2 regions of the Streptomyces sp. NPDC055013 genome follow, and region 2 is predicted to be linked to the other one. Evidence: predicted binding sites of a transcription regulator. Region 2 holds the regulator's gene; the other holds the start of a gene.
The links. Region 2 encodes HspR, which represses chaperone genes until heat shock. Its sites were predicted from a motif close to TTGAGNNNNNNNNNCTCAA; they were not measured.

Region 1: the regulator HspR is predicted to act here: its motif matches at 2,687-2,705, upstream of lon (endopeptidase La).

The regions. Positions count from the first base shown of each region.
Region 1 is NZ_JBSGVW010000023.1:29,491-33,906, forward strand. Features, by position in the region: gene ACWGDB_RS25780 (response regulator transcription factor) at 1-663, opposite strand, end outside; gene ACWGDB_RS25785 (spermidine synthase) at 796-1,473, opposite strand; partial or broken gene ACWGDB_RS25790 (rhomboid-like protein) at 1,622-2,419, shown strand; gene lon (endopeptidase La) at 2,728-4,416, shown strand, end outside.
Region 2 is NZ_JBSGVW010000021.1:136,190-140,605, reverse strand. Features, by position in the region: gene ACWGDB_RS24920 (PA14 domain-containing protein) at 18-1,766, shown strand; gene ACWGDB_RS24915 (hypothetical protein) at 1,799-2,314, shown strand; gene ACWGDB_RS24910 (heat shock protein transcriptional repressor HspR) at 2,377-2,823, opposite strand; gene dnaJ (molecular chaperone DnaJ) at 2,829-4,016, opposite strand; gene grpE (nucleotide exchange factor GrpE) at 4,059-4,416, opposite strand, start outside.

The sequences.
Region 1 (4,416 bases), on a different contig from region 2:
CAGCGCCTTGATGTGGCTGTCGACCGTGCGGGTGCCGGAGGCGTCCGCCCAGTCCCACACCTCGGCGAGCAGCTGCTCGCGAGAGAGCACCGCGCGCGGGGTGTTCGCCAGGCACACCAGGAGGTCGAACTCGGTGGGCGTGAGGTGAACATCCTCACTGCGCACCCGCACCCGCCGCTGCGCGTGGTCGATCTCCAGCTCACCGAGCCGCAGGATGCCCGACCGCGGGGTCGTGGCGGCCAGCGCGGCCCGCTCGACGCGGCGCAGCAGCACATGCACGCGTGCCGCCAGCTCCCGCATGGAGAACGGCTTGGTCATGTAGTCGTCGGCGCCCACGCCGAGCCCGACCAGCATGTCGGTCTCGTCGTCCCGGGCGGTCAGCATCATCACCGGCACCGGCCGCTGGGCCTGCACCCGGCGGCAGACTTCCAGACCGTCGAAGCCCGGCAGCATGATGTCGAGGATCAGCAGGTCGGGCTGCCACGCCTCGGCCGTGTCGACCGCCGCCGGACCGTCGCCGGCCGTCTGTACGAGGAATCCCTCGGCACGCAGGCGGGCCGCGATGGCGTCCACGATGGTCGGATCGTCCTCGACCACGAGGACCCGGCGCTGCGCGCCCGGGGTCGCCGCCGTGCCGTTGTGGGAGGTGTGTGTCTGCTCCATCGCCCGCCCCAAAGTTGCTTTCCGGAATCCGTGGGGTGATCCCGCTGACTGGCTATGCCTGCTCATGCTTGCGATTGACGCTTGAATGATCCGCGTCAGGTGAGCAGAGTACGGGGAGTCACCGCGCCACGGCTATCCAGGTCGTACGGCGAGGTGTACGACGTCCGGAACGCCCCGGGCAACGGGGATCTCTTCGGTACGCACCTGTTGGAATCCGGCATTACGCAAGGTTTCTTCGAATTCCGGAGATGGCCGGGCGGACCATACGGCAAGCACCCCGCCGGGCCTCAACGCCCCTGCGCAGCCTGCCAGTCCGGCCGGTGAGTAGAGGCTGTCGTTGCCCTCGGTGACAGTCCAACCGGGCCCGTTGTCGATGTCGAGGCACAGGGCGTCATACGTGGCGGAAGTCTCATGTACGTGCGCCACGAGATCCGTTTCCAGAATCCCGGTGCGCGGATCGTCCAGGGCGCGGGCCGAGAAGTGCGACAAGGGTCCGTCAAGATGCCAGCCGATAATCGCGCTCTCGCGCTCCACGACGGTGATCCGTCCCGGGCGGGGATCGGCGGCGGCATGTGCGAGCGAGAACCCCACTCCGAGCCCGCCGATCAGCAGATGGGGCTCCGGCCGGCCGTCCAGCGCGCCGAGTGCCGCGTCGACGAGCAGCCGTTCCGAGCGGCCGTCGGAGGTGTCCATCAGGAAGCAGCCGTTCGCGATGATCTGGAGCAGCTCACCGTGCCGCCGCAGCACGACCTCCCCGTGCGGGCCCTCGCGACGGTCCAGGACTTCGGGGATGTCGTACGAAGTGGGCATCGGGCCATCCTGGCAGGCCCGCGGGTGGGCTGAACGCTTTCCGGGGCCTTGTTGAGAGGTTGCTGAGAATCGGCCTCGTTGTGGCGCCGGTCACAGACGGGGGTGGGGTGCGGGCGAAGGGTGGGGGAAACGGAAGGGGCGCCTCACCTTGGAACGGACTGCGGCCGGGGGCGTGCCGGGCTCGGCTCCCGTGCCCGGTGCGGCGGGCCTGCCCGAGGTTGGCGAGCTGCTGGACGGGATGCCGCGGCAGCGCGGACCACTGGGCGCGACGGCGACGACCGCGCCGAGCCCCTCTGAAGCCTCCGCGTCCCTGCCCCGCCATGCCCGCCCCTGGCGTCTGCTCCCCACACCCACCGGCACACCGTTCACCTTCGCCTACGCCGCCGTACTGGCCGGCACCTCGCTCGTCACCACGTATGCCGACCCCGCCCTCGTCCACGCCCTGCACCAGGGCTCCAGCACCGACGTGGCGCACCTCGTGGGCACGCCCGTGACGGTGCTGCTCGCCAGCGCGCTGTGGATCGCGGGCGGGTTCGTGGCGCCGTACACGCTTGCCTTCCTGTTGGTGCTCACCGCGCTGGAGCGACGGATCGGCGGCATGCGCACGGCCGTCGTCTTCCTGACCGGGCACGTCCTGGCCACCCTCGCCACCGAGGTCCCGGTGGGGCTCGCCGTACTGGTCGGCCACCTTCCCGACAGCTCGCTGCACCGTCTCGACTACGGCGTCAGCTTCGGCGTCGCCACGGGCGTCGGCGCGCTGAGCGGGCTGCTGCAGCCGTGGCTGCGGTGGCCGGTGCCGGCGCTGTTCGGCGGGATGCTGATCCAGGACCTCGTCGATCTCACGGACCCGCTGACCAATTGGGGCCATCTGATCGCCCTGGCCATCGGGATCGCGATGTGGCCGGTCGTGCGCGGGTGGTACCCGGCGGAGCCGGCCGGCCTCGGGCGGCCTCACGCGCGGTTCGCCACCGGCGCGCGGTGGACACCCCGGCCCCGCCGCCCGGCCGGGTTCGCCCAGCCCCGGCGTCATGAGCCGGTCCGGCTCGGCGCCGCGCATGCCGAGCGCACACAGGCCGCTGACGAGGCCGGAGACGGTGCGGGAAGGATCAGGCCCCGGTCACCGTTCACCTACAGAAGTCGAGGTCACGGCCAGTGGCGTAACTGATCGCTCACAGCGAACGGAGGCCGGGGAACATTCGAAGCGTCCCGTGCATTGAGTCGGCATAACTCAACTTGACTGCCGAAGGGGAGATCATGGCTTCGACGTCCACATCGCTCACCCTGCCCGTGCTGCCGCTCGACGACGAGGTGGTGCTGCCCGGAATGGTGGTCCCGCTGGACCTGAACGACGCCGACGTGCGCGCCGCGGTGGAGGCCGCTCAGGCCGCCGCGAGGTCACAGCCAGGGAAGCCACGGGTGCTCCTGGTGCCACGCATCGACGGGACGTACGCGAGCACCGGTGTGCTCGGCACCGTCGAGCAGGTCGGCCGGCTGGCCGACGGCGACCCGGGCGCCCTGATCCGCGGTCGCGGCCGTGTGAAGATCGGCGCCGGGACGACCGGACCGGGTGCGGCACTGTGGGTCGAGGGGACCCGCCTCGACGAGACCGTGCCCGAGCCGCTGCCCGGACAGGTCACCGACCTGGTGAAGGAGTACAAGGCCCTCGCCACCGCCTGGCTGCGCAAGCGCGGCGCCTGGCAGGTCGTCGACCGCGTCCAGGCCATCGACGACGTCTCCGCCCTCGCCGACAACTCCGGTTACTCGCCCTTCCTGAGCACCGAGCAGAAGGTGGAGCTCCTGGAGACCGCCGACCCGGTCGCCCGCCTCAAGCTCGCCACTCAGCAACTGCGCGACCACCTCGCCGAGCAGGACGTCGCCGAGACCATCGCCAAGGACGTCCAGGAGGGCGTCGACAAGCAGCAGCGCGAGTTCCTGCTCCGGCGTCAGCTGGAGGCCGTACGCAAGGAACTGCGTGAGATCAACGGCGAGCAGGACGGCGAGGAGTCCGACGACTACCGCGCCCGCGTAGAGGCCGCCGACCTCCCCGAGAACGTCCGCGAGGCCGCGCTCAAGGAGGTCGACAAGCTGGAGCGCTCCTCCGACCAGTCGCCCGAGGGGTCGTGGATCCGGACCTGGCTCGACACCGTGCTCGAACTGCCGTGGAACGAGCGGACCGAGGACGCGTACGACATCCAGGGGGCCCAGGCGATCCTGGACGCCGAGCACGCCGGTCTGGAGGACGTGAAGGAGCGCATCACCGAGTACCTCGCGGTGCGCAAGCGCCGTACCGACCGCGGCCTGGGTGTCGTCGGCGGCCGGCGTGGCGGTGCCGTGCTGGCGCTGGTCGGCCCGCCCGGCGTCGGAAAGACCTCACTCGGCGAATCCGTCGCGCACGCCATGGGCCGCAAGTTCGTCCGCGTCGCCCTCGGCGGCGTACGGGACGAGGCGGAGATCCGCGGTCACCGGCGTACGTACGTCGGCGCGCTGCCCGGCCGGATCGTGCGGGCCATCAAGGAGGCCGGGTCGATGAACCCGGTGGTGCTGCTGGACGAGATCGACAAGGTGGGGTCCGACTTCCGGGGCGACCCGGCGGCCGCCCTGCTGGAGGTCCTGGACCCGGCCCAGAACCACACCTTCCGCGACCACTACCTGGAAGTGGAACTGGACCTGTCGGACGTGGTCTTCCTCGCCACCGCCAACGTCCTGGAGGCCATCCCGGAGGCCCTGCTCGACCGTATGGAGCTGGTCCGCCTCGACGGCTACACCGAGGACGAGAAGATCGTCATCGCGCGTGACCACCTGCTCCCGCGCCAGCTGGAGCGGGCGGGCCTGAACAAGGACGAGGTCGCCATCGACGAGGGCGCCCTGCGCAAGCTCGCCGGCGAGTACACGCGCGAGGCGGGCGTCCGCACCCTGGAGCGGTCCATCGCGAGGCTGCTGCGC
Region 2 (4,416 bases):
CTCGACCAGAGGATCGAATGAACCCAGCCAGACGCACGACCGCCGCAGCCGCGGCGACGGTCGTGCTCGCCACCACGGGCGCCCTGCTCACGACGACCTCCCCCGCGTCCGCCGCAGTGACCTGTACCTCGCCGGTCTTCAAGCGCCAGTTCTTCGCGAACACCACCTTTTCGGGCACCGCGAAGAGGACGGACTGCGACTCGGTCATCGACCAGAACTGGGGCACGGGTGCCCCCGCTTCCGGTCTCCCGAAGGACAACTTCTCCGTCCGCTGGACCCTGACCCGCGACTTCGGCTCCGGTGGCCCCTTCTCCTTCGCCGTCTCCTCCCAGGACGGCATCCGCGTCTACCTCGACGGCTCCCGCAAGGTCGATATCTGGAAGAACGTGTCGACCACCGCGAAGAAGACGGTCAACGTCACCGTCCCGGCCGGCAAGCACACCCTGCGCGTCGACCACGTCAACTGGACCGGCACGGCCAACGTCAAGTTCGCCTACACGCCCCGCACTTCGGCGACCGTCGACAAGGTCAGGCCGCTCGCGCCGACCGGCACTTCGGTCTCGTACGACAGGGCCACGGGCAAGGCGAAGCTGACCTGGGCGAAGAACAAGGAGATGGACCACGCGGGTTACCGCGTCCACCGCCGCCTCAAGGGCGCCACCTTCGGGAGCACCCCGCTCGCGACGACCACCTCCACCACCTACACCGACAGCACCCTGCCGGTGACCGGCGCGACCTACTTCTACGAGATCCGCGCCCACGACAGGGCCGGCAACGAGTCGGCCGGTACGGCGGACCAGGCCGTCACCACCGTCGACCGGGTCGCGCCCGGCGTGCCCACCATCACGGGTGCGACCGGCGAGGTGACCCCGGCCGGGGGCACGGGCGGGCTGCTGGTCGAGTGGGACGAGGTCGCGGACGCGGCGACGTACCGCGTCTACCGGGCGACGAGCCGCAACGGCACGTACACCGAGGTCGCGAGCACGGACCGGCTCTCCCACCTGGACACCTCGGCCGCCGAGGGCACCGTGTACCACTACCGGGTGTCGGCCGCCGACGCGGCGGGCAATGCGTCCGCCCGGTCCGCGACGCAGTCCGGCAAGATCTGGGACAACGATCCGCCGCCGCTCGTCACCGGGCTGAGCGTCACCCCGACCGAGTACGGCTTCCAGCTGGACTGGGACAGGAGCCCGGCCAGGGATCTGCGGCACTACACGGTCCACTGGGGCGAGCTCGCGGGCGACGAGGGCGAACAGGTCTGCTACGGCAGCCTGGTGGACCACGTCTCCCCCTCCGAGACCTCCTACGCGTACACCACGCGCCCGGACGGTGACGAGGTCTGCTTCTTCGTCGACGCCGTGGACGACGAGGGGAACTCCGCCATCAGGTGGAGCGACGATCCGGTCGAGGCCGTGCGCGCGACGGAGCTCGACATGACGCCGAGCGTGCCGACGCCCGACGGCTCGCCGCTGCGTCTGACGGCTTCGGGTGCCGAGGGCGACGAGGGCAACCAGCTCGTGTGGTCCGGGCTCGGCGCGGGCGAGGAAGAGTCCGCCGACCCGGCGCAGAGCTTCCGCGTCCACCGGTGGAACCCCGCCTCAGCCACGTACGAGAAGATCGCCGAGCTCCCGGCCGGGGCCTTCACCTACTTCGACAAGGGCGCCCGGCGCGGCACCACGTCCTTCTACTGGGTCACGGGTGTGCAGGCCGACGGCACCGAGTCCGTCCCCGCGGGCGACTGGACGGTGACCGCACCCGCCGCCTGACCGACCCGACCGGAGCTGCGAAGATCATCCGCATGACCGTCATCACCGAAACCCTCGTCGAGGACAGCCAGTTCGGCACGCTGACCGTCCGTCTGGACACCGGGCGCGGCGAAGTCGTCGTCGAGGGCGCGGCGGTACCGCGGATCGTACTGAGCCGGTCCGTCGGCACCGAGGCCGAGGAGCACATCCCCGTCGGCACCCGGGCCGGCGACCGGCTCACGCTCACCGTGGACGGCGCGCAGGCGGACGTGCGCCCGGCGAAGGGGCGGCTGACCCGGCGTTCGTACGCGGTCGACGTCCGGCATGCCGGCCATGTCTGGCGGCTGCTACCCGACTCCGTGCCGGACAGTCTGCTCCTGCGCGACGGGCGGCCCCTCGGTGAGTTCACCTCCCAGGGCAACGGCGAGGTCTCCGCCGAGTGGCGCGCGGACGCGGCCCCCGAGGCCATGGACGTGAGCCTCGGACACGCCCTCGCAGCCGGATTCGGCACGGGGGCGCAGCCGATGTGGATGCTGGTCGTGGATGCGATCGGGGATCTGATTCCCTGACGCGGTGCCGGCATGGGAAAGGGGCCCGGAGAGTTCTCCGGGCCCCTTTCCGCTGCGTGCCGCTAGTCCTTGGCCTTCTTCGGCCGCCACACCACCAGCGCGCTGGTCTGCTGCACCTCCTGGTACGGCACCAGATCGCGGCGGTACGACGCGTGCACCGCCGCCTCGCGCTGCTGCATCGCCGCGGCGGCCCCTTCGACGGCGGCCTGGAGTTCGGCCACCCGGGACTGGAGCGCGGCGACCTGGTTCTCCAGTTCGATGATGCGCTTGATGCCGGCGAGGTTGATGCCCTCGTCCTGCGACAGCTGCTGGACGGTGCGCAGCAGTTCGATGTCACGGGCCGAGTAACGGCGCCCCCGGCCCGCGGTGCGGTCCGGAGACACCAGGCCCAGGCGGTCGTACTGGCGCAGGGTCTGCGGGTGCAGGCCGGACAGCTGGGCCGCCACCGAGATGACGTAGACCGGGGTCTCCTCGGTCAGTTCATACGGGTTGCGTCGACGACCGTCCATCTGACTCATGCTCCCTTCGCGGCCTGGAACAGCTCCGCACGCGGATCCTCACCCGCGGTCGCCTCGCGATACGCCTCGAGCGCGTCACGAGCCTTCCCCGTCAGGTCCTTCGGAACACTCACCTCGACGGTGACCAGAAGGTCGCCGCGGGTGCCGTCCTTGCGGACCGCGCCCTTGCCCCGCGCCCGCATGGTGCGGCCGTTGGGTGTGCCGGGCGGCAGTTTCAGGGTGACCGGCGGTCCGCCCAGGGTGGGGACCCTGACCTCGCCGCCGAGGGCCGCCTCCGTGAAGGTCACGGGGACGGTCACCGTGAGGTTGTCCTCCTTGCGGCCGAACACCGGGTGCGCGTCGACGTGCACGGTGACGTACAGGTCGCCGGAGGGGCCGCCGCGCTCGCCGGGTGCGCCCTTGCCGCGCAGGCGGATGCGCTGGCCGTCCGACACCCCGGCGGGGATGCGGACCTGCATGGTGCGCGAGGACTTGGCCCGGCCGCTGCCCTTGCACTCCATGCAGGGGTGCTCGGCCATCAGACCGCGCCCCTTGCAGTCCGGGCACGGGTCGGTGAGGGAGAAACCACCGCCCGAGCCCCGCGCCACCTGGCCGGTACCGACGCAGGTCGGGCACACCCGCGGTGTGCCGTTCTTGTCGCCGGTGCCCGCGCAGGCCTTGCACGGTGACTGCGAGGACATCCGCAGCGGGACCGTCGCACCCTCGATCGCCTCGGTGAAGCTGAGGTTGACCTCGGTGTCGATGTCCTGGCCGCGCCGGGGCTGGGTACGGGTCGTCCCCGTGCCGCCGCGGTTGAACAGGCCCCCGAAGACGTCGCCGAGTCCGCCGCCGAAGCCGCCGGCTCCTCCTTGGCCGCCGCCGCCCTGGGCGCCGCCTCCGAAGAGGTCGCCCAGGTCGAAGTTGAAGGAGCCGCCCGCGCCGCCCGGCCCCGGGCGGAAGCCGCCGTTGCCGAACAGGGCGCGAGCCTCGTCGTACTCCTTGCGCTTCTTGGGGTCGCCGAGGACGTCGTTCGCCTCGGAGATCTCCTTGAAGCGCTCCTCCGCCTTGGCGTTGCCCTTGTTGGCGTCCGGGTGGTTCTCGCGGGCGAGCTTGCGGTACGCCTTCTTGATCTCGGCCTCGGTGGCGTCCTTGGGGACGCCGAGGACCTTGTAGAAGTCCTTCTCGATGAAGTCCTTGGTGCTCATCCTCGACGTGCCCCCTTCCCGTAGTCCCTCGTCAGTTCAACGTCAGCCCTCGTCCGGGCCACCGCTCTCCTTGTCGTCGGCCGCCTCGGCAGACTCCTCCTTGACGGTCTGCGCGCCCGGCTGGGGCTCGGCGACGGCCACCCGCGCGGGGCGGATGGTGCGCTCGCCGATGCGATACCCGGGCTGCAGGATCGCCACGCAGGTCGTCTCGGTGACGTCCGGCGCGTAGGAGTGCATCAGGGCCTCGTGGATCGTCGGGTCGAAGGGCTCGCCCTCCTTGCCGAACGCCTGCAGTCCCATCTTCGCCGCGACGGTCTCCAGCGACTCCGCGACGGACTTGAATCCGCCGACGAGCTCGCCGTGTTCACGCGCGCGGCCGATGTCGTCGATCACGGGCAGG